DNA from 4 places in the Paenibacillus rhizolycopersici genome. Region 3 is predicted to be linked to each of the others. Evidence: predicted binding sites of a transcription regulator. Region 3 holds the regulator's gene; each other region holds the start of a gene.

Region 1 (4,929 bases), on a different contig from region 3:
GGAGAACGGAAATTCTAAAATAATTCTTTACCGAACGTTCTCAATATGATAAACTCAAGATGAAAGGAGGGACCGCCCATTGGCCAGAGCCAAACAATTTGACGAGGATACGGTGTTGCTGAAAGCGATGAAGCTATTTTGGGAACAAGGCTATGAGAGAACGTCGATGCAGGATTTGGTCGAGCAAATGGGCGTTCATAAGCGTAGCATGTATGACACATTCGGCGATAAGCATTCTCTGTATGTCCGAGCGCTGAACCGGTATCAGGAAGTGATTGCGAAACGGATGGTGGAGGCGATGAACGGAGCCCGTTCCACAAAGGAAGCGATCCGCGCCTTATTCGAAATGGTGATCTATCCGGAAAAGGGATTCCCGGCGGGCTGCCTGATGGTGAACACGGCGGTTGAGCTCGCAACGATCGACGCGGATGCCAGGGCTTTCGTGACCGAGGGTTGGGCGCATTCCGAGATCGTGATCCGTGGGCTGATCGAAGCCGGACAACGATCAGATGAGTTAGATCCGTCGTTGAACGCGGAGGAGCTCGCGTCCTATTTCAATAATGCCTTGGCTGGCCTTAGGGTAATGGTGAAGACAGTTGAAGATAAAGAGAAGCTCGTCCGGATCGTCGATACGACGTTGTCTTTGTTGAAGTAGTCTTTTTTTTGCACAAAAGAGAATGATCATTCTCAATAAACATCTATCTAAAGGAGCGAGTACGATGGGAAAACTAGCAGGTAAAGTAGCGTTGATTACTGGAGGGAGCAGCGGGATTGGATTCTCCACGGCCCAATTGTTTGTAGCCGAAGGGGCGAAAGTTGTCATAACGGGAAGGAACCCGGACAATTTGAAGAAAGCGGTGGATACGCTGGGCACATCCAATAGCATTGGCGTGGTATCGGACGCGGCTGATCCGGAGAGCGCCGAGAAGGCCGTCGCGGCAGCAGTGGAAGCTTTTGGCGGATTAGACATCGTGTTTGCCAATGCCGGGATCAGCGGAAGTACGCCACTCGGCAGTACGGACCCGTCCCTGTTTAAGCGCATTCTCGATATCAACGTCGCCGGTGTATTCTTCACGGTTCAAGCGGCTTCGCCCCATTTGAGAGAGGGGGGCTCGGTGATCCTGAACGGTTCCGTTCTGGCCAAAGCCGGCAGTCCGGGGTATGCCGCTTATGCTGCAAGCAAAGGGGCGGTTACAAGCATGGCGCGGGTTCTGGTTTCGGAACTGGCACCGCGCGGGATCCGCGTCAATACCGTCGTGCCGGGCGCCACGAAAACGCCGATTTGGGGAGATACTGCTGCGTCGACTTTTAATCAGCTGGAAGATTATTTGAAACGCAGCATCCCGCTGAACCGAATGGGCGAACCTATAGAACTGGCAAATACCATGTTATTTCTGGCTTCAGACGATGCATCCTTCGTCAACGGGGCGGAAATCAGCGTAGATGGGGGCTCAGGCTCTTCACCGATGGGAACACCGCTCCATACCCAACGTTAACAACTCCTCCCGTCAGGGGGTTCATATACATCAGAGCCGGTCGGTTTCCGATCGGCTTGTTTACTCGAACAGGAGGAAGGTGGAAAAATGATGAACAAGCTGTGACTTGTTATGTGAAAAAAAGCACATTAAAAGTGAAATAAATCACATTATATGATTCCACTTTTTTTTATAATTCAAACTGAAGATAAAAACAGGAGGGAAATCAAATGAAAATGGTCAAAGGTTTGGTAGTAGCAGGTATTGCAGCGGCGTTGCTGGCAGGTTGCGGTTCGAATAACGGGAATACGGCGGAAAACACAAATAAACCCGCTGAACAAACCGACGTAACGACGACGGCATCGATCGTAAACCAAGCGGATGCGTTCACGAATGCAGTCAGCGAAAAAGGGACTTGGATCGTCGCGATTCTGGACGACTTGACAGTCGATAAGGATGTTGTAGTTGCTGGTGAATTCCATGACAAAAACGATGCTGCAAAAGACATCTATCGTAAAATCGCGCTGTACACCCAAGACGAAGATCACAACATCACCGCTTCGTTTACATTGACGGTTCCTAAACTGACGGTACAAAGTGAAAACCTGAGAATTCAAGGCGGTACCGTGAAAGGTGACGTCTATGTAGAAGCAAACGGGTTCAACTTGGATAAAACCGCTACGATCGACGGCAACCTGTACTTCGCTAACGCGGACGTGCAAGCTAGCGCGAAAATCGACGGTAAAGTAACGGGCGCAACAGAAGTGAAGTAAGTTTAGTCCTAATCATAACGAAGGCCAACCAATCAGGTTGGCCTTGTTTTTATACCAAAAATGATTTTACGAATACATAGATCCGTTTATCCTCCCACATTCAGATCATAGTTCTACGTCTTCAGAGGGCGGGAGGTTGCGGTTTGCCCGGCCGTATGTTCTAATCGCAGTAGCTGCGTTCCGCAGCGGAAGACCCGGTGGAGGCGATCGGTTATGAACTTGAATAATCTCTATTTTCATATCCATTACTGCAATAGTAAGCAACCAAACGATGGCAAGAAGATCAGGACCCAAATTAGCAGAACGCTTCAGCATCATGAACTGCTGCTTGTAACCGGAGGTAAGGGCAGCTTAACGCTGGGCGGCAAGAAGCATCTCCTTCAGGAGGGGTTGATCTTTTACCTGCGAGCGGGGTTACCGCATACGATTGAAATGGATGAAGAGGAGCCGATTTGCTTCTATTCGGTCCACTTCAGCTATACGAGCATCGGATATGACGAAGGCGCTTGGTCTATCGGAAAGGTACATGAACGGCTGCCGTTGCCGCCGATGCGCATACTGCAAAATGGATACTTGGTCGTGGACGCCTTTCAAAGGCTGACGGCCGCCTGGTCCGCCAAACTGCCGGGTTATGAGCTGTTGGCAAGAGCCAGATTGCAGCAGCTGCTATATGAAATCTTCTTACAGGTAAAGAGACAAAATCAGAATCACGCGGTTGCGCTTAAAGTCGAAAAGGTGATCCAGCATATGCGTGAGCATCTTACTGAGCGGCTCACTTTGGCGGAGTTGTCTGATTTGGTGCAACTGTCAACGTATTATCTGACGCGAGTGTTCAAGCAGGCTACCGGCTATACGGTCATCGAGTACTTCAACAAACTTAAAATGGATAAAGCCAAAGAACTCATCTTGGACGGTGACAAAAAAATCAAGGACGTTGCATTAGAGCTCGGTTTCGCCGACGAATTTTACTTCAGCCGAATTTTCAAGCGTACGGAAGGGATCAGTCCATCTGAATTTTACAGCAATATCGTCCATGGAGTTTAGGATAATGCATGGTACATAGCTGTTTTTCGCGTTAAGATCATTCTGCAAGAATGTTCAATTGTCACGCAATGGACAGCGAGCTCTTACAGAAGGAAGAAGGCTTTGGGTTATGCCGATTTGGAAAAGAAATTTGATCGTCTGCTGGTTTGGCATGTTCGTGACAGGGGTAGGCATGAGCCAGATCGCTCCGATTTTGCCGCTCTACATCAAGCAGCTGGGGGTTGATCAGGCCGATGCGGTAGCCCGTTATTCCGGACTCGCATTTGGCATTACGTTTATCGTCTCGGCGATTTTCTCCCCGATTTGGGGGCTCGCGGCCGATAAATATGGGCGGAAACCGATGCTCCTCCGGGCTAGCCTCGGAATGGCGATCATTATCGGATGTATGGGGTTCGCTACCCATGTGTATGTGTTGATCGTCCTTCGTCTGTTGCAAGGCATCATTACCGGCTACGGCACAGCATGCACAACGCTGATCGCGACGCAAACGGACAAGGCTCATGCGGGTTGGGCGTTAGGCCTGTTATCCACGTCCAATATCGCGGGATCGCTGTTAGGGCCAACGATCGGCGGGTTCATTGCCGAAAACGCCGGGATTCCAAACACCTTTTTCCTGACCGGTGTGTTGATGCTGATCGCTTTCATAACGACCTGGTTATTCGTTAAGGAAACGTTCGTGCGGACGGATGAGAAAGTGGCGGGAATGAAAGAGGTATGGGCGGCAGTTCCTGAAAAAAGCTTAACCTTGACGCTGTTCGCCACCTTTTTTATGCTGAGTGTCGCCATGTATTCGGTGGAACCGGTGCTAACGGTGTATGTAAATGATATTTCTCGGAACAGCGGCCATGTGGCGCTATTGGCCGGGGTCATTTTCTCGGCATCGGGTTTGGCTAATATTTTGGCCGCGCCAAGGCTCGGGAAGTTGTCCGACCGGATTGGCGCTCATAAGGTGATGCTGGCTGCGCTGCTGGTGGCCGGGATCTTGCTTATCCCGCAGGCACTCGCACGGAATCCTTGGGAGCTGATGGGGTTGCGTTTTTTGCTGGGATTGGCAGCGGGCGGACTCAGTCCCTCGGTCAACACACTCATCAAGAAGATTACTCCGGATCATCTGACAGGGCGGGTGTATGGATTTAGCATGGCAGCCGGGTATCTGGGGGTATTTGCCGGTTCCGTGCTGGGCGGCCAAGTCGCGGCTTGGCTCGGCGTTCCATACGTATTCTTGACGACCGGCGTTTTGCTGCTAATCAATGCGGTCTGGGTTTATACGAAGGTGTATAAGAAGTTGAAGGAACCTGGTCGATTGGCGCTTATCCAAAGATAACCAGAATGGAGTGAAGGAGAGATGATGATGGAAATGGATCCATCTGACATGAAGACGAGGATCATAGCGGAAAAGACAGCGCTGGTTGTGATCGATTTGCAGCAAGGAATTGCGCATCCCTCCCGCAAAGGGGCTCCACACGAGAGCTCCGTAGTAGTAGGAAACGCAAGCCGGCTGGCACAGGCATTTGCCGAAGAAGGCGGGTTCGTGGTGCTTGTCCGGGTATCCTCCTTTGATGGAAAGGACATGTTGAAGCCAGAAACGGATATGCATCCGAGCCCAACGGCGTACCCTGCAGGTTGGGATGAAATCG
Region 2 (4,929 bases), on a different contig from region 3:
GTTACGGGAGCATCAAGAGGCATGGGCCGGAATATTGCGGAGCAATTGGCCCGCAGCGGGGCGAAGGTGGTCGTCAACTATGCCACCCGCCTCGATCAAGCGGAGGAAGTCGTTAAAGGCATTCAAGCTGAGGGAGGGGAGGCCGTCGCCATACAAGCCGATGTCAGCAAGTTGCCGGACTTGGAGAAGCTGTTTCAGGAGACGTCGGATATCTTTGGTCGATTGGATATTTTGGTCAATAACGCTGGAATTATGATTACGAAACCGCTCCAAGACATCACGGAAGAGGACTTTGATCGTCAGTACGCCATCAACGTGAAGGGTACCTTTTTCGCCACCCAGCAAGCTATGAAGCATATGAGCGAGGGGGGACGCATCATTAACTTCTCCACATCCGTAACGGGGCAAATGTTTCCGGCTTACAGCTCTTATACGGCAACCAAGGGCGCAGTGGAGCAATTGACGCGCCAATTGGCTAAGGAGCTTGGACCGAAGGGCATTACGATTAACGCGGTTGGTCCGGGACCCGTGAATACGGAGCTGTTTACGGCCGGGAAAACACCGGAGCAAATCAAAAACGTCGGAAGCATGAACGCTTTCGGGAGATTGGCTGAACCGGAGGACATAACGAACGTGGTCATGTTCTTGGCAAGTTCGGAATCCGGGTGGGTTACAGGACAAACGATTCGCGTCAATGGCGGCTTCATCTGATTTTGGCGAATCACAATTGACAGAATCGTATCATTGTCACTTTAGAACCATTTTGATATAGTAGGAAAAAACGGGGAGGAGGAGGAATGAAATGAGCAACGAGCTGCCTTTAAGCAAAGAACAGATTTTGGACACCGCAGAGCAGGTGCTAAGGCGCTTCGGACCGGATAAAACCTCCGTGCTGGATGTCGCGCGTGCGCTGCAGGTCAGCCACGGTACGTTGTATCGGCATTTCTCCAGCAAAGCCTCGCTTCGCGAAGCTGTGACAGATCGTTGGCTGACGCGAAGCATCGCCGAACCCCTTGCAGACATTGCGAACGGTACGGACGGGAGCTACTCCGTACGATTACGTTTATGGCTGCAAACGCTGATCGGCTGCAAGCGAACCTATGCCAGCGACGATCCCGAGATGTTTGCCATGTATGCGGCCGTTACCGAGTCAGCCGCTGAAATCATCGAAGCCCACCTGGACCATTTGATCGGGCAAATTACCACGATTATCGAAGGAGGCATCCGTGCGGGAGAATTCAAAGCGCTGGAGCCGCGGGAAACAGCTAGGGCGATCTTCTTGGCGTTCCTGCATTTTCACCATCCCGCACATTTTCGCCAATGGACGAATGAGCGGATCGATGCGGATTTCGATGCCGTATGGCGGCTGCTCTTGGGCGGCATCACCAGCGTACCATCGCACTAGTAATCAGCGCAGATTTAAGGGACCCTTTCCGATTTGATCGGAAGGGTCTTTCTTATTATTGCATGATCACAGCTGTTCCTTTAGATGTGTGAAATATTTCACCATATGAAAACGTTATCGTGATCTTTGTTACTTATCCAAGATTAATCGGCACGCTACAATAGACACGGATCTACTTATAAAGGAGACTAGAACATGGCTTACTATAAACCTGCGCAAATTGCTGACGTAACCGTAGAAAATGGCATCAAAAAAGCGCATAATCCTTTGTTGACCGTACTTATTCTCGGATTTTTGGGCGGGGCGTTTATAGCGCTCGGTTTTTTGCTCGATATTCGCGTCATCAGCAGTGCTCCGGCAGAGTGGGGTAGTTTCGCAACCTTCATCGGCGCGGCGGTATTCCCTATCGGATTAATTCTCGTACTTTTGGCCGGTGGGGAGCTTTTGACCGGCAACATGATGGCTGTGCCGCTAGCACGGATGGCGGGGCGAATTTCCACAGGGGAAATGTTCAAGAACCTCGTCCTCATTACCTTAAGCAATTTTGTGGGTGCTTTATTCGTCGCATACTTTTTTGGACATGTGGTTGGCTTGACGGCCAGCGGACCTTATCTCGATAAACTGGTTGATATGGCCGGCCACAAGCTGGATGATAGCTTCCTGCAAGCATTTGTGTCTGGCATAGGCTGCAACTGGCTGGTTGCGTTGGCGGTATGGCTCTCTTACGGCGCAGACAACATGAGCGGCAAAATACTCGGAATCTGGTTTCCGACAATGGCCTTCGTGGCCATCGGCTTCCAGCACGTGGTCGCCAACATGTTCCTGATTCCGGCGGCTATTTTTGAGGGCTATTTCTCCTGGGGCGAATATTTGAAGAACTTTGTGCCCGTATGGCTGGGCAACTTGACCGGCGGCGCCATCTTCGTGGGAGCGGCATATTGGGCTGCCTATTTGAAGGAAAAAGGGCAAACGGCTGCTCCGGCTGCCGAGCATGCAACAACAACTCCGTCCGCGACGGTAGGCAAAACCAAATAACGAGAATAAGCAATCAACAGGCTTTATTAACTGCTTCTCCATTTGGAGGAGCAGTTTTTTTGCTAAAGGGGAGAGTATTAGATCACGGAGGGTGGTATCCGGGCCAGTACATGTTGTTTCGGCCCTTTGCACGATTATCCCGTTGGATCAGTAGGCAAAGAAATTGGATCAGATAATCTTGGTGGAGTAAATAGATCGTAAGGAAGCAGATCCATAGAGCAGCAATAGGTATAGAAACGAATAGGTAGAGCAGCAATAGTAAAGAAACAAGTAGATAGAACAGCGGACGGATAATGAAACTTATGGGTAAAGAAGTTCCGCGTCTAAACAACTCTCAAGGTTCAAGCGTCTCAATCAGGCCGCAATCGCAAAAGGGTGTTTTGGTTGACGTGCGATCAGTTGGCAATAAGAAATTGCAGGAGTCGCCACACACATAGCTAATAATTGCTGACGCATTGCCTTCGTTGAACCAGGCAATTGCAACCTGCGGCGTACGGTGTACTCATTCAGATAAGCCTGCAGATACTTTGGTCCCAAAGCTAAATATGTACTCGTCAGCGACCTCCAAGCGTCTCTCACTACTTTTCGCAAGGGAGAATACAGTTTATAGGCTAGAGGGAACGCATGAATTGTGGATGTTTCGACATCTACATGCTCGTTGATGAAAGCGGCGAGTTCATGACGGGTTGCCCTATTCCCAGTGCCCCGTTTATGTAGTAAAAGGTGAATTTTGATCTGGTCCAGATCTCCTGACTCCGTCACCGTACAACCAGTTACGACTGCCGTAGCAAACGGATTGGGATGCTGACAACGGGACGGATTGGTCCCATATCGATCGCAGTTGACCTTTACGTCTCCGCTCAACCGTTCACGGGCATCAAATTCGCTAACGGCATGGCGTATTTTGTGCAGCATCAACCAAGCGGTTTTGTAGGTGACCCGGATCTCCTGGTGCAGCCGCATTGCGGAGATACCATCAGGAAGCAGAAACAACTCTATCGCCTGGAACCACTTCAACAAGGGCAGATGCGTTCCCTCAAAAAGGGTCCCAACCAAAGGTGACGTTTGATGCCCGCAGTTCTCACACTGAAATAAAGGAATATGCCGGGAGGTTAGGTGGCTGCACCCGGTATAAGCGCATCGAGGGCAGACAAAGCCAGTTGGCCACTTCGCAGCAACCAGTGCATCCATGCAATCTTGCTCACTCGTATAGTGTTTATTGAATAGGTGATGAATCATATCCATATTAACCTCCATATTCAAGCAACCACCCCAGTGAATGAGAATATATGTTCCTCTAATTCCATTATATGCCAAACGCATGTTCGGTGCAAGCTTAATTTTTGCGATAACACAGAATTATTGACTTTCAACCAGCTAACCCCAGGCTCTATCTGAACGAAAGGGATAATCATGAAAAGAGGCGTTCAGGGACTTCAGCATCTTCTATAGAGCCTACCCGCCCATCATACGAATGGAATTTCCCACCGGGGGTTTACGCCGGGGGCCGTTTTTCCTTACAATAGGCTACAGACAGGAGGGGTGGAACATGATCCATGAACCAAACGGGGTGTTTCCCGCGGTGTGCCCGCTGGATTGTCCCGATACGTGCAGCTTGCTGCTCCATAAAGAGAACGGAAAAATCGTTAAGGTGACCGGCAACCCCGATCACCCGATAACGCAAGGCGCGATCTGCAACAAGGTTCGCAATATGGCGGAACGGGTCTACCATCCCGAGCGGGTGCTGTACCCCTTGAAGCGGGTCGGAGCTAAAGGTGAAGGGAAGTTTGAACGCATCACCTGGGAGGAAGCGGTCCAGGAGATCGCTAAACGCTACAAGGGGCTGATCCTAGAGCACGGACCGGAGTCGATCCTGCCGTACAGTTTTTACGGTAACATGGGGATCCTGAGTGTCGACGGCATGGACCGGCGGTTCTTCAACCGTTTAGGCGCTACTCAGCTACAGCAAGGCATATGCAACTCCGCAGGCAACGCGGGGTGGAGATATACGATGGGGTTTGGCGGCGGGACGAGCCCGGAAGAGACGGTCAAGGCGAAGTTGATTATCGTGTGGGGCGGCAACCTCGTCAGCACGAACATGCACCAAATCACCCTGATCGAAAAAGCCCGCAAGCAAGGCGCGCAGCTTGTGGTGATCGACGTGCATCGGAACCGGACGGGACAGCGGGCGGACTGGTTTATTCCGCTCCATCCCGGCACGGACGGGGCATTGGCGCTTGGGATGATGCATGTGCTGTTCGAGCGTGACCTGGTAGATGACGCGTTCCTGGAACGCTACACGCATGGACATGCCGAGCTGCGCGAGCATGTGAAGCAGTACACGCCGGAGCGTGTGGCGGCGATCACCGGCGTACCGGCGGAGAGCATTGTGAAGCTGGCCGTCCTGTACGGCGAAACTTCGCCTGCTTACATCCATATCGGCAATGGCCTGCAGCATCACGACAACGGCGGCATGACGGTTCGCACGA
Region 3 (4,929 bases):
TCCCTGGCGAAGCGCGCGGGAGGCGCGCTATGTGGATCCATCTGCCCATGAATCCACCAGACACATTCCATGTACCACAGCATTTGCAGGGATGTCGTTAAGTACCCCGTCTCAAATGGGGCTTCTACCTCCTGTCGATACCCTTCCATAAATGCAGTAGCCAGAGTCAGGTCCAAGTGATCGCTAAACGCACATGACATCACAGCTCGAGCAACATCGAGCCGGGGATAATCATAATTGAAGCGATCGAAATCCAGGACCGCAGCCACAGAACTCTCATTAAACAGCAAATTGTCCATCCAAAGATCCCGATGCGCCCACCCCGATGCAATCTGTTCAAATCGTCCCAGGTCAACGTTTTCCGTTGCAATGCGTTGCGTTTCAATCTCACTCGACAATAAGAGGTTGCCGCTGCGAAGAGCTTGCTCCTGAAGCGTAATCCAATGCTCCAATCGCTCCTCGCGAGCGGGAGGGCAAAACAAGGCGGATTCCTTCCGTCCCAACGTCCCGTCATTAAAAAACCGATGCATTTGGCCTGTGCCCCGTCCTAAATCATAGACTTGATGGATGTTGGCTTGTCCCGGCGGAACCAGTAGTCCCTGACAATACCCCATTACAATGAACTTTTCACCACTGTCCGACTCAAGCATCCTATTCCCGTTCGAGCTAAGAAGCGAAGGGCACGGAAAACCAAGTTCACTTAATCGCATTTGTTGCGATAAGGCCAATTGCAACGTTTCGGGCCGATAGGACTTAAACCGCTCCCTATTATATTGCTTAAGCACAAATTCACCGAAATCCGTGGTAATTTTCCATTTATAATTTAACCAACCTCTTTTAATAGGAATAGCCTGCCGGATTGGACTAGAAAAATGATGGGTAAACGCTTGTTTCAAGTCTTCCCACACCTTATTCTCTTGCCCTGCTGGATCGAGCAACTCCATGCCTTTCCCTCCTTACAAAAAAACGGTCTCGCCATTCAGGCTTTTCGCCTAAACCTCGAAACCGTTTATTAGGAATATTTCTATTTACGACGACCCGTCAGCGATTCGGCAGGGTGAACACTTCCGGTAGCGGTTCGCCCGTTGTAAAACTGAAGAACCGATAATAGTGGTGGTCCTTCTGTTTGTAGAACAGCTGCCAGACCAGTTGGTTATTGTAAATGCCCGGCAGCAGACGGACAACCTGAATACCCGGCAACGTCTGTTTGATGATGGCTCGAACCTGATTCTCGGACTTCCCTTCCGATAGCAATCGCACCTCAGGGTCCTGTCCTTCTCGGAGCCAAACCATCATTTTACGTCCGGATTCGTCTTCCCCCTGCACGACCCAGGTGACTTCATCCCATACCGACTTCCACACCTCGTCTCCCTGGACCAGGTCCGTCTCCTGCTTCGCCTGTTGAACGGCCTCTCTTTCGGCTCTCCACGTATCCTCATGAATGTATAGATAAAACCGGTGGAGACCAAGGAGCACGATCAACAGGATCACGATGGACAGCAGAATCCATTGGGTTCGCTTCCTCAACCTTCTCTTCCTTTCCTATCCTAGCGTATTACCGTGCCAGCAGTCCCTCGAACGCAGCTTGAGCGTCGTGCCGAATACGCTCCTCATCAAGCGTCAGGCAAGCCCCGTGTTTGACGACCTGTTTGCCATTCACCCAAACGTGCTCCACGTCTTTTGGTCCAGCAGAATACACGGTGTGCGAGATGAAATCCGTTCGCGGCAGAAAATGAGCCTGCTCCGTGTTCAAGGCGATGAAATCCGCCTTCATGCCAGCCGCAAGCTTCCCGGTGTTCGGCAAGAAGACCGACTTCGCGCCGTACTCCGTCCCCATCTTGAGTGCTTCTAGAGCCGGAATCGCCGTCGGATCCCCGGATACGCCTTTATGAATCAGCGCGGCCAAACGAATCTCCTCCAGCATGTCCAGGTTATTGTTGCTGGCTGCACCGTCAGTACCCAGCGATACCACCACTCCCTTCTTCAGGAGCTCCGGTACTCTGGCAACGCCGCTGGCCAACTTTAAGTTGCTACCCGGATTATGAGAGACGGTAACGCCATGAGAAGCCAAGACCTCGATTTCCTCGTCCGTCAAATGTACGGCATGGGCGAGCAGCGTCGGGCGGGAGAACATGCCCAGCTTCCGCAGGTGCTCTACCGGGCGAACGCCGTAATCGTTCACGTTCTGCTCCACCTCGGCGCGTGTCTCCGACATATGCGTATGCATCGGTAGATCGAGATCGTGGGCGGCTTGTACGAACTTCTCGATGAAAGCCGGCGGACAGGTATATGGCGCATGAGGCGACATCATCGTCGTGATGCGTCCTTCCGCTTTACCGTGCCAATTCTGGGCAAACGCGATCGCTTCTTTAAGCTTCTGATCCTGCTCTTCCGGCGAGCATAGCCCGATCGCTCCGCGCATCAGTACGGCGCGAATGCCGGATTCCTCGACAACCTTGGCGACTTCGTCCATCTGATCGTACATATCCAAGAACGTGGTCGTACCGCCTTTAAGCATTTCCAGTACGGACAGCGCCGTTCCAGCATAAACGTCAGCAGCGGTAAACTTGGCTTCCATCGGCCACATTTTCTCCTGCAGCCAGGTTTGCAGTACCATGTCATCCCCATAACCGCGCAACAGCGACATCGCCGCATGACCATGGGTGTTAATCAGTCCTGGCAAAAATAACAAGCCTTTGCCGTCAAACGTTTCGGCGCCTTCCACGCCTTCCGGGCGCTCTTCTCCGATATAGGTGATCGAATCGCCTTCAACAAGCATATATCCATGAATCACGGGGCGATTGGTCTCCAGTACGGCAAACGTCCCGTTCTTAATTAACCATTTACGACTCATACGTTGGCTTGTTCCTTTCCATCCTCCAGATAATATGCCAAGCTAAGCAGGTCTGTAGTGAAATCGGCCGCATGAATCCGCACTTCCGACGGCACCTTGAGAATCGTTGGCGCGAAGTTCAGGATGGCTCCGATCCCGGCCGCAACCAGCTCGTCTGCCACGCGCTGGGCTTCTGTGTCAGGTACCGTAATGATCCCAATACGGATATTATTCGCTCGTACCGTAGCTACCAGCTCCTCAATCGGTTGAATCGTGATGTTGTTGATTTGGGTACCGATCTTTGCTGGCGATGCGTCGAACACGGCGACGATTTTCATATTATCCTTCAAATAAGCATTATAATTCGAAAGGGCTTGCCCTAGATTACCGGCACCGACTAACGCCACGTTAATTTGCTGGTCCAGGTTGAGAATCTGTTGAATCTTCTCGATTAGGTAAGCCACGTCATAGCCGATCCCCTTCCGACCGAAATCGCCGAAATACGCTAAATCCTTGCGGATTTGCGCGGGATTCAGATCCAACTTCTGGCCCAGCTCCTGCGAGGAGACCGTGGGGACCTCCCTGCGGCTGAGTTCGTTCAAGAAACGCAGGTAAACCGGCAGTCTGCGGACGACGGCGTCCGAAATTTTTTCTGACTTCATGCTTCGTTTCCCCCTATTCTTCAATGCGATCAATAAAGCGGTTTAGGCTTCGGGATTCAACCATTCCGAGATGCGAGGTACCATTTGATTCATCGGCATATGCTCCATCTTCGGTCCGGGCAAAGAGTATAAAAAATACTTCCCATAGTAAGACTCCAGGATACGGGTATCATAAACGATTACGATGCCACGATCCTGCGAGGAACGGACGAGTCGCCCGAATCCTTGCTTGAAGCGGATAACCGCCTGCGGGACGGATAACTTCATAAATGGGTTTTTCTTCTCCCGCTGCAGCCGCTCACTCTTGGCTTCCACCAGCGGATGGTTCGGCGGTTGAAAAGGCAGCCGCACGATCGCTAAACTTGTCAGCGCCTCGCCGGGGATATCTACCCCTTCCCAGAAACTGCTCGTCCCCAGCAGCACCGATGCATTTTGACCCTGGAAGCGCCGAGTCAGCTTGGAACGGCTACCGCTGTCCATCCCTTGCCCGATGACGGTGATCCCCTGCGCCGAGAGCAACTCTTTCAGCGGGTCATACACCTGTCTCAGCATCCGGTAGGACGTAAACAGCACCAGCATGCGGCCTTGCGTAGCCACCGCGGAATCTGCCAACGACTGCACCAACGTGTTAATGAAGTGATCATCTCCCACGCTGCCCTTTACGCTCGGAAAATCACGCGGAATGACTAAGAGTGCCTGGTCCCGGTAATTAAACGGAGATGGCAACATCGACGTAATCAACCGTTCCTCTTCCGCCGCCTCCGTCAGACCCAACTGCTCGATCATATATTGAAACGACTTATCGACTGACAATGTCGCGGAAGTCATAACTACGCTTTTTTTCCGATCGAAGAAAAATTCCTTCAACTGGGCGCTAACGTCAATCGGCACCGCGTACATTTGCAGCGAGCGGCTGCGGTAATTCCCGTTGGCTTCCATCCAATAAACCGTGTCTTCGCTTTCCAGCTTCATGAAAAACCGCAGTGATTCCCGTTCTCCAGCTAAATCCTTAAACAAGCCGCTGATATCGGTAAGCAGGCTTTCCGCAGCATAATCATCCTGCTCCTCCCGAATCTCGGACAGGAGACGATCCCCTTTGCGAAGCACGTCGCCCAGACCCACGTAAATCTGGTTTTCGAGCGCGGTCAGTGTCTCCCAATCCTTCGGCTTTCGGGTCGGCAGCAGCCGATATACGAATTGCCCCGGATCGCCGGGGGCCGCATCGCTGCGATCCGGCATCAAGCTGAACAGCAGCTCGCTGAGCTTGTCCCAGCTCTCTTTCACATCCACCAACGTTGGGTAGATGCCATCGATCACTGCGCACCATTCCGCAGCTTTCTCCGCGGACGACGCATCTATCGAGCTCCGAAGATTAGCCAACTGCCCTGTCTTGCTGTCTTTAAACAACCGGGTCAGCGTATGGACCACCGTAAA
Region 4 (4,929 bases), on a different contig from region 3:
CGAGGTTTACGGCGGCCCATACGGCGAATTCGACGGCACCCCTTGGGATTTGGAATACACCAACTTCAACGTGACCTATCAATACAACTACTCCCACGACAACGCCGCAGGCTGGATGGCCTACATGGGGAATAGCTCCAATTCCGTGGCGCGTTATAATTTAAGCGTCAACGACAATGGCGTCATTGTAAAAAATATGCTCTCAACCAACTACTCGCCGACGTATTTTCTGAATAATGTCTTTGTCTATAATGCGGAACAAATGGACTGGTTCCACGACGAGGTGTTTAAGGATACGGTGTATTTCCTGAACAACGTCTTCTATAACATGTCGGAGACGACGCCAACGAAATGGTACAGGAAAGAGGGCGCCTTGAACAAAGCCGTGTTCTCCAATAACGCCTTCTACGAAGCGGGAGGCGTCTACTCGGAGCAGCAACCTAAGGATCCCCATGCCGTATTTGCAGACCCGATGTTCGTGAAGAATCCGAAAGATTATAAGAAGAATAACGGGGTTGACCGGATCGTGAACTCGGCGGCGAATTTCAAGCTGAAGAAGAACTCTCCGCTCATCGATGCCGGTCGCTATAACCGAAACGTTGGCGATGAGGATTTCTTTGGTACGCACTTATACTATGGAAAAGGAATCGATATCGGCTTGCATGAATCGCCGATCGGCAAGAAGGTGAAGGATCCGATCGACACGAATCCGATCGAAGACGAAGGCAAGTCAGACCGAGTTAACCTGGCGCTCCACAAACCGATCGAAGCGAATTATACCCATCCGAATCCGGGGCTTGAGGCGGATAAGCTGGTGGATGGAAATACCGCGACCCGTTGGGCGAGTGCGGATCCGGACGAGATGACGGACGGATATCCGATCGTCATTACGATCGATTTTGGCCAACCGACAACCTTCGATGAGATTTACCTGGATGAGTATACCGATGGAGGAACGAACCTAAGGGTCCAGGAATTTGAGTTGCAGAAGCTGGATCCACAGACGCAGGAGTGGGTAACGTTCCAATCCAAATCGGATGGGATGGGACATGATCTGAAATTGGACGATTTCGGCAGCGTGACCAGCAGCAAGCTGCGGCTGCTCATTACGAAACAAAAGGACAGCGAATACTGGACGCCTACCATGACCGAAATCCAGGTATATCGTAGCCAGGACGCGGATATCTAAATCGTGATCAAGAAAGGACCTCTATTCCTTATGGAGTAGGAGGTCCCTTCCATTTATTATATGGCGTAACGTCTAGGCTCCGAGAAACAGGGCCATATCTTCCTCTACACTCGTGATGCCGCCGATGCCGAATTTGTCGATCAGGACCTGGGCTACGTTTGGCGAGAGGAAAGCCGGCAATGTGGGCCCGAGATGAATGTTCTTGACGCCGAGATGGAGGAGAGCCAGCAGGACGATGACGGCCTTTTGTTCATACCAGGCGATATTGTACGAAATCGGTAACTGGTTAACATCCTCTAGGCCGAACCATTCCTTCAACTTGAGCGCGATGACCGCCAGCGAATAGGAATCGTTGCATTGACCGGCATCCAGAACACGTGGGATACCGCCGATATCGCCAAGTTCCAGCTTGTTATATTTGTACTTGGCGCAACCAGCCGTTAAGATTACAGTATCGTGCGGTAATTGTTTGGCAAATTCCGTGTAGTAATCACGTGATTTCATCCGACCGTCGCATCCGGCCATGACGATAAACCGTTTAATCGCGCCGGTCTCCACCGCCTGAACGATCTTGTCGGCCAGCTGCGTGACCGTGTGGTGGGCGAAGCCGCCGACGATCTGTCCGCTTTCGAGCTCTGTAGGCGGGGGACAGCTTTTGGCGTGCTTGATCAGTTCTGAGAAGTCCTTCGGCGTATCGTCGGCACCGTCTGGAAGATGCCGAACCCCAGGGTAACCGGTATTCCCCGTCGTGTAGATTCGATCCATATAACTGGCTTTTGGCGGAACGATACAGTTGGTTGTCATCAGAATCGGGCCGTTGAAAGCGGCGAATTCCTTCGTTTGCTCCCACCAGGCGTTGCCGTAATTGCCAACAAAGTGGCTGTATTTCTTGAAAGCCGGATAATAATGGGCGGGCAGCATCTCACTGTGGGTGTAGACGTCGACGCCGGTTCCTTCGGTTTGTACCAGCAATTGTTCTAAATCCTTCAAATCATGACCGCTGATCAAAATGCCGGGGCGATTGCGCACGCCGATATTGACTTGAGTCACTTCCGGATGACCGTAGGTACTTGTGTTGGCCTGATCCAGCAAGCCCATGGCTTCCACGCCATACTTGCCGGCCTCTAAAACCAAGGCGACGAGATCGTCAGCCGTTAAGGTATCGTCCAATGTCGCGGCCAGGGCTCGGCGCAGAAAGAGGTCGACTGCCGCATGAGGATAGCCCAACTGATGAGCATGGTACGTATAAGCGGCCATTCCTTTGAGTCCGTAAGTCAGCAACTCGCGCAAGGAACGGATGTCTTCGTTGGCGGTGCTGAGGATCCCCACCTGCTTTGCTTTGATCGCAAATTGGATTTCGTCTTCCGCTTTCCAGAGTACGGCATCGGGTAAGGAAGCTTCATCGCCTGCATGCCGCTCGTACCAGTAGTGTTGTACGACGTCGCGCATCGTAAGGGCGGTTCGTATTTGGCTGACGAAGCTGTCGTGATCGAAATTAGCATTCGTAATCGTTGCAAACAAGGAGTTCATCGTAAAAACAGACAGCTGACGCTCGATGTGCTCCGGCAGATCGCTACCCAGCGCGAGGAATGCCATCCCTTTAAGCACATAGATGAGCAGGTCCTGCAAGTTGGCTACGTCCTCCGGCTTTCCGCAAACACCGGCATTTGTACAACCTGTTCCGCCGGCTGCCTCTTGGCATTGGTAACAGAACATGGATGTCTCTTGAAGTAGGTCGGTCGTGGCATGACTTTGATTCATGGGGGAACCTCCTTGATCTGAATGGGATAAGGGAGGCGCTCAGGGTTGTGTAATATTTCACATGATGAGGTACGTGGTGTTGCACCTCCGTTGATGTCAGGAGCATATCGCCGGAACGTTCATGGCAAAGTGATTGCAGTCACAAATATTTCCACAAAATTGAAAACATATCTTTGGCTCTCGCTTCTATTTCGTTTGCATTCGTACCCCAAGCTCCTCAAAACCCTAATCGTGATGTACTTACTGGACTAATCGGTTGTGTAAATTATACAATACGATATGTTAACCACTAGATGCGTGGAATTTCAAATGAGGTGAAACGATGCAACGAGCACAGAAATGGCGTACAAGAGCCGTGATCCTAAGCTTGACGGCGATGCTGATGACAATTCTTTCCGGCTGCGGGGGGAACACGGGAACGAAGGAGAATCCTACGGCCGGGGAGCCGGTTTCGAAACAATATTATATTTTTGATACGGTGGTTAACATCAAATTGTTTGATGACCCCAAGGCGGAGGAGCATCTGGACCATATCGACAACATGCTGAAAACCTTGGATATCGAGCTAAGTCGTACGTTAGAAACGAGCCAACTCTACAAAGTGAATCAGGAAGCCGGCAAACAGGCGGTTGAGGTATCAGAGGATACGATGAAGGTTCTGGAACGTTCACTCGACTACGCCAAAGAGACGGACGGGCTATTCGATCCCACCGTCGGCGGTTTGGTTGATCTATGGGATATCGGGCATGAAGGGGCCCATGTCCCGGCGCCGGAGGATTTGCAGCGGGAACTCAGCCTGGTCGGTTATAAGGATGTCGTCGTGGACGAGGCCAAAAGCACCGTGTTTCTGAAACGGCCGGGGATGGTTCTGGATCTCGGCGGCATCGGGAAAGGTTACGCGGCGGACGAGGTCGCCGCTTATTTACGGGCGGAAGGCGTGAAGAGCGCGCTTGTCGACCTTGGCGGTAGCAGCATCATCGTTATCGGGAACAAGCCCAATGGAGACAGCTGGAACGTGGGCCTTCAGGATCCTGACAGCTCGCGCGGCACAACCATGGGCACGATTCGCTTAAGCGATCAGGTGATCGATACCTCCGGGATTTATGAACGATATTTCATCGAGGACGGTGTGATGTATCATCACATTCTTGATCCGAGAACTGGGGTACCGTCGCAAAACAATCTGAAGAGCGTGACGATTCTGGCGGATAATGCAACGGATGCCGACGCGCTGTCGACTTTCGTTTATGTGATGGGTCTTACGGAAGGCTTGAAGTATATCGAGGACTTGAATGATGAGACGGAAGCGATGTTCATCACGAAGGACAATAAAATTTACGTCACATCGGGACTCAAGGATACTTTTAAAGTGACGGACGGGCAATATACGCTAGTCGAAGAATAGCACGCTAGAGACGTTCAAGCGATTGAGCGTCTTTCTATTATACTAGAACGAATTGGACAAGGAGTTGGTTCCTATGAAACTGATGTTGATTTCGGATATCCACGGGTCGAGCGCTTGGCTGGATCGGGCGATGGCAAAAGTGGAAGAAGAGCGGCCTGATCAAATCATCATGTTAGGGGATTTTTTGTACCACGGGCCAAGGAATCCACTGCCGGAGGGTTACGATCCGAAACGGGTCGCGGCAACGCTTAACGGGCATAAGCATCACATCATCGCCGTGCGCGGGAACTGCGATGCTGAAGTAGACCAAATGCTGTTAGAATTTCCGATGATGGCAGATTACGCCATGCTCTTCTTCGAAGGGCGCCGAATTTACGTCACCCACGGGCATGGATTTAACATGGAGCAGCTTCCGCCGCTGGCGCCCGGCGACGTATTTATTCAGGGGCATACCCATATCCCGGTGGCCGACCGCAAGGATGGCGTTTATGTGTTGAACCCGGGATCCATCGCTTTGCCGAAAGAGAATTTCCCGAATTCTTATGGCATTTTGGAGGCGGGAACGTTTCTTGTT

Evidence for each region. Region 3 encodes Rex, which represses fermentation and respiration genes when NADH is low (regulators of the CRP and FNR family bind a similar motif). Its sites were predicted from a motif close to TTGTGAAATATTTCACAA; they were not measured.
Region 1: IM700_RS13570 (polymer-forming cytoskeletal protein) is a predicted target of Rex. The motif match lies at 1,629-1,646, and genes of this name have one in related genera.
Region 2: IM700_RS19170 (formate/nitrite transporter family protein) is a predicted target of Rex. The motif match lies at 1,492-1,509, and genes of this name have one in related genera.
Region 4: hcp (hydroxylamine reductase) is a predicted target of Rex. The motif match lies at 2,996-3,013, and genes of this name have one in related genera.

The regions. Positions count from the first base shown of each region.
Region 1 covers NZ_JADCNN020000011.1:80,889-85,817, forward strand. The annotation lists gene IM700_RS13560 (TetR/AcrR family transcriptional regulator) at 80-655, shown strand; gene IM700_RS13565 (SDR family NAD(P)-dependent oxidoreductase) at 720-1,496, shown strand; gene IM700_RS13570 (polymer-forming cytoskeletal protein) at 1,706-2,248, shown strand; gene IM700_RS13575 (helix-turn-helix transcriptional regulator) at 2,462-3,292, shown strand; gene IM700_RS13580 (multidrug efflux MFS transporter) at 3,402-4,616, shown strand; gene IM700_RS13585 (hydrolase) at 4,644-4,929, shown strand, end outside.
Region 2 covers NZ_JADCNN020000023.1:5,922-10,850, forward strand. The annotation lists gene IM700_RS19160 (SDR family oxidoreductase) at 1-711, shown strand, start outside; gene IM700_RS19165 (TetR/AcrR family transcriptional regulator) at 803-1,405, shown strand; gene IM700_RS19170 (formate/nitrite transporter family protein) at 1,601-2,440, shown strand; gene IM700_RS19175 (transposase) at 2,795-3,685, opposite strand; gene IM700_RS19180 (molybdopterin-containing oxidoreductase family protein) at 3,990-4,929, shown strand, end outside.
Region 3 covers NZ_JADCNN020000005.1:51,530-56,458, forward strand. The annotation lists gene IM700_RS07250 (phosphotransferase) at 1-944, opposite strand, end outside; gene IM700_RS07255 (cell wall elongation regulator TseB-like domain-containing protein) at 1,042-1,527, opposite strand; gene IM700_RS07260 (amidohydrolase) at 1,556-2,854, opposite strand; gene IM700_RS07265 (redox-sensing transcriptional repressor Rex) at 2,851-3,519, opposite strand; gene dinG (ATP-dependent DNA helicase DinG) at 3,538-4,929, opposite strand, start outside.
Region 4 covers NZ_JADCNN020000019.1:44,161-49,089, forward strand. The annotation lists gene IM700_RS17760 (discoidin domain-containing protein) at 1-1,189, shown strand, start outside; gene hcp (hydroxylamine reductase) at 1,262-2,950, opposite strand; gene IM700_RS17770 (FAD:protein FMN transferase) at 3,273-4,355, shown strand; gene yfcE (phosphodiesterase) at 4,429-4,929, shown strand, end outside.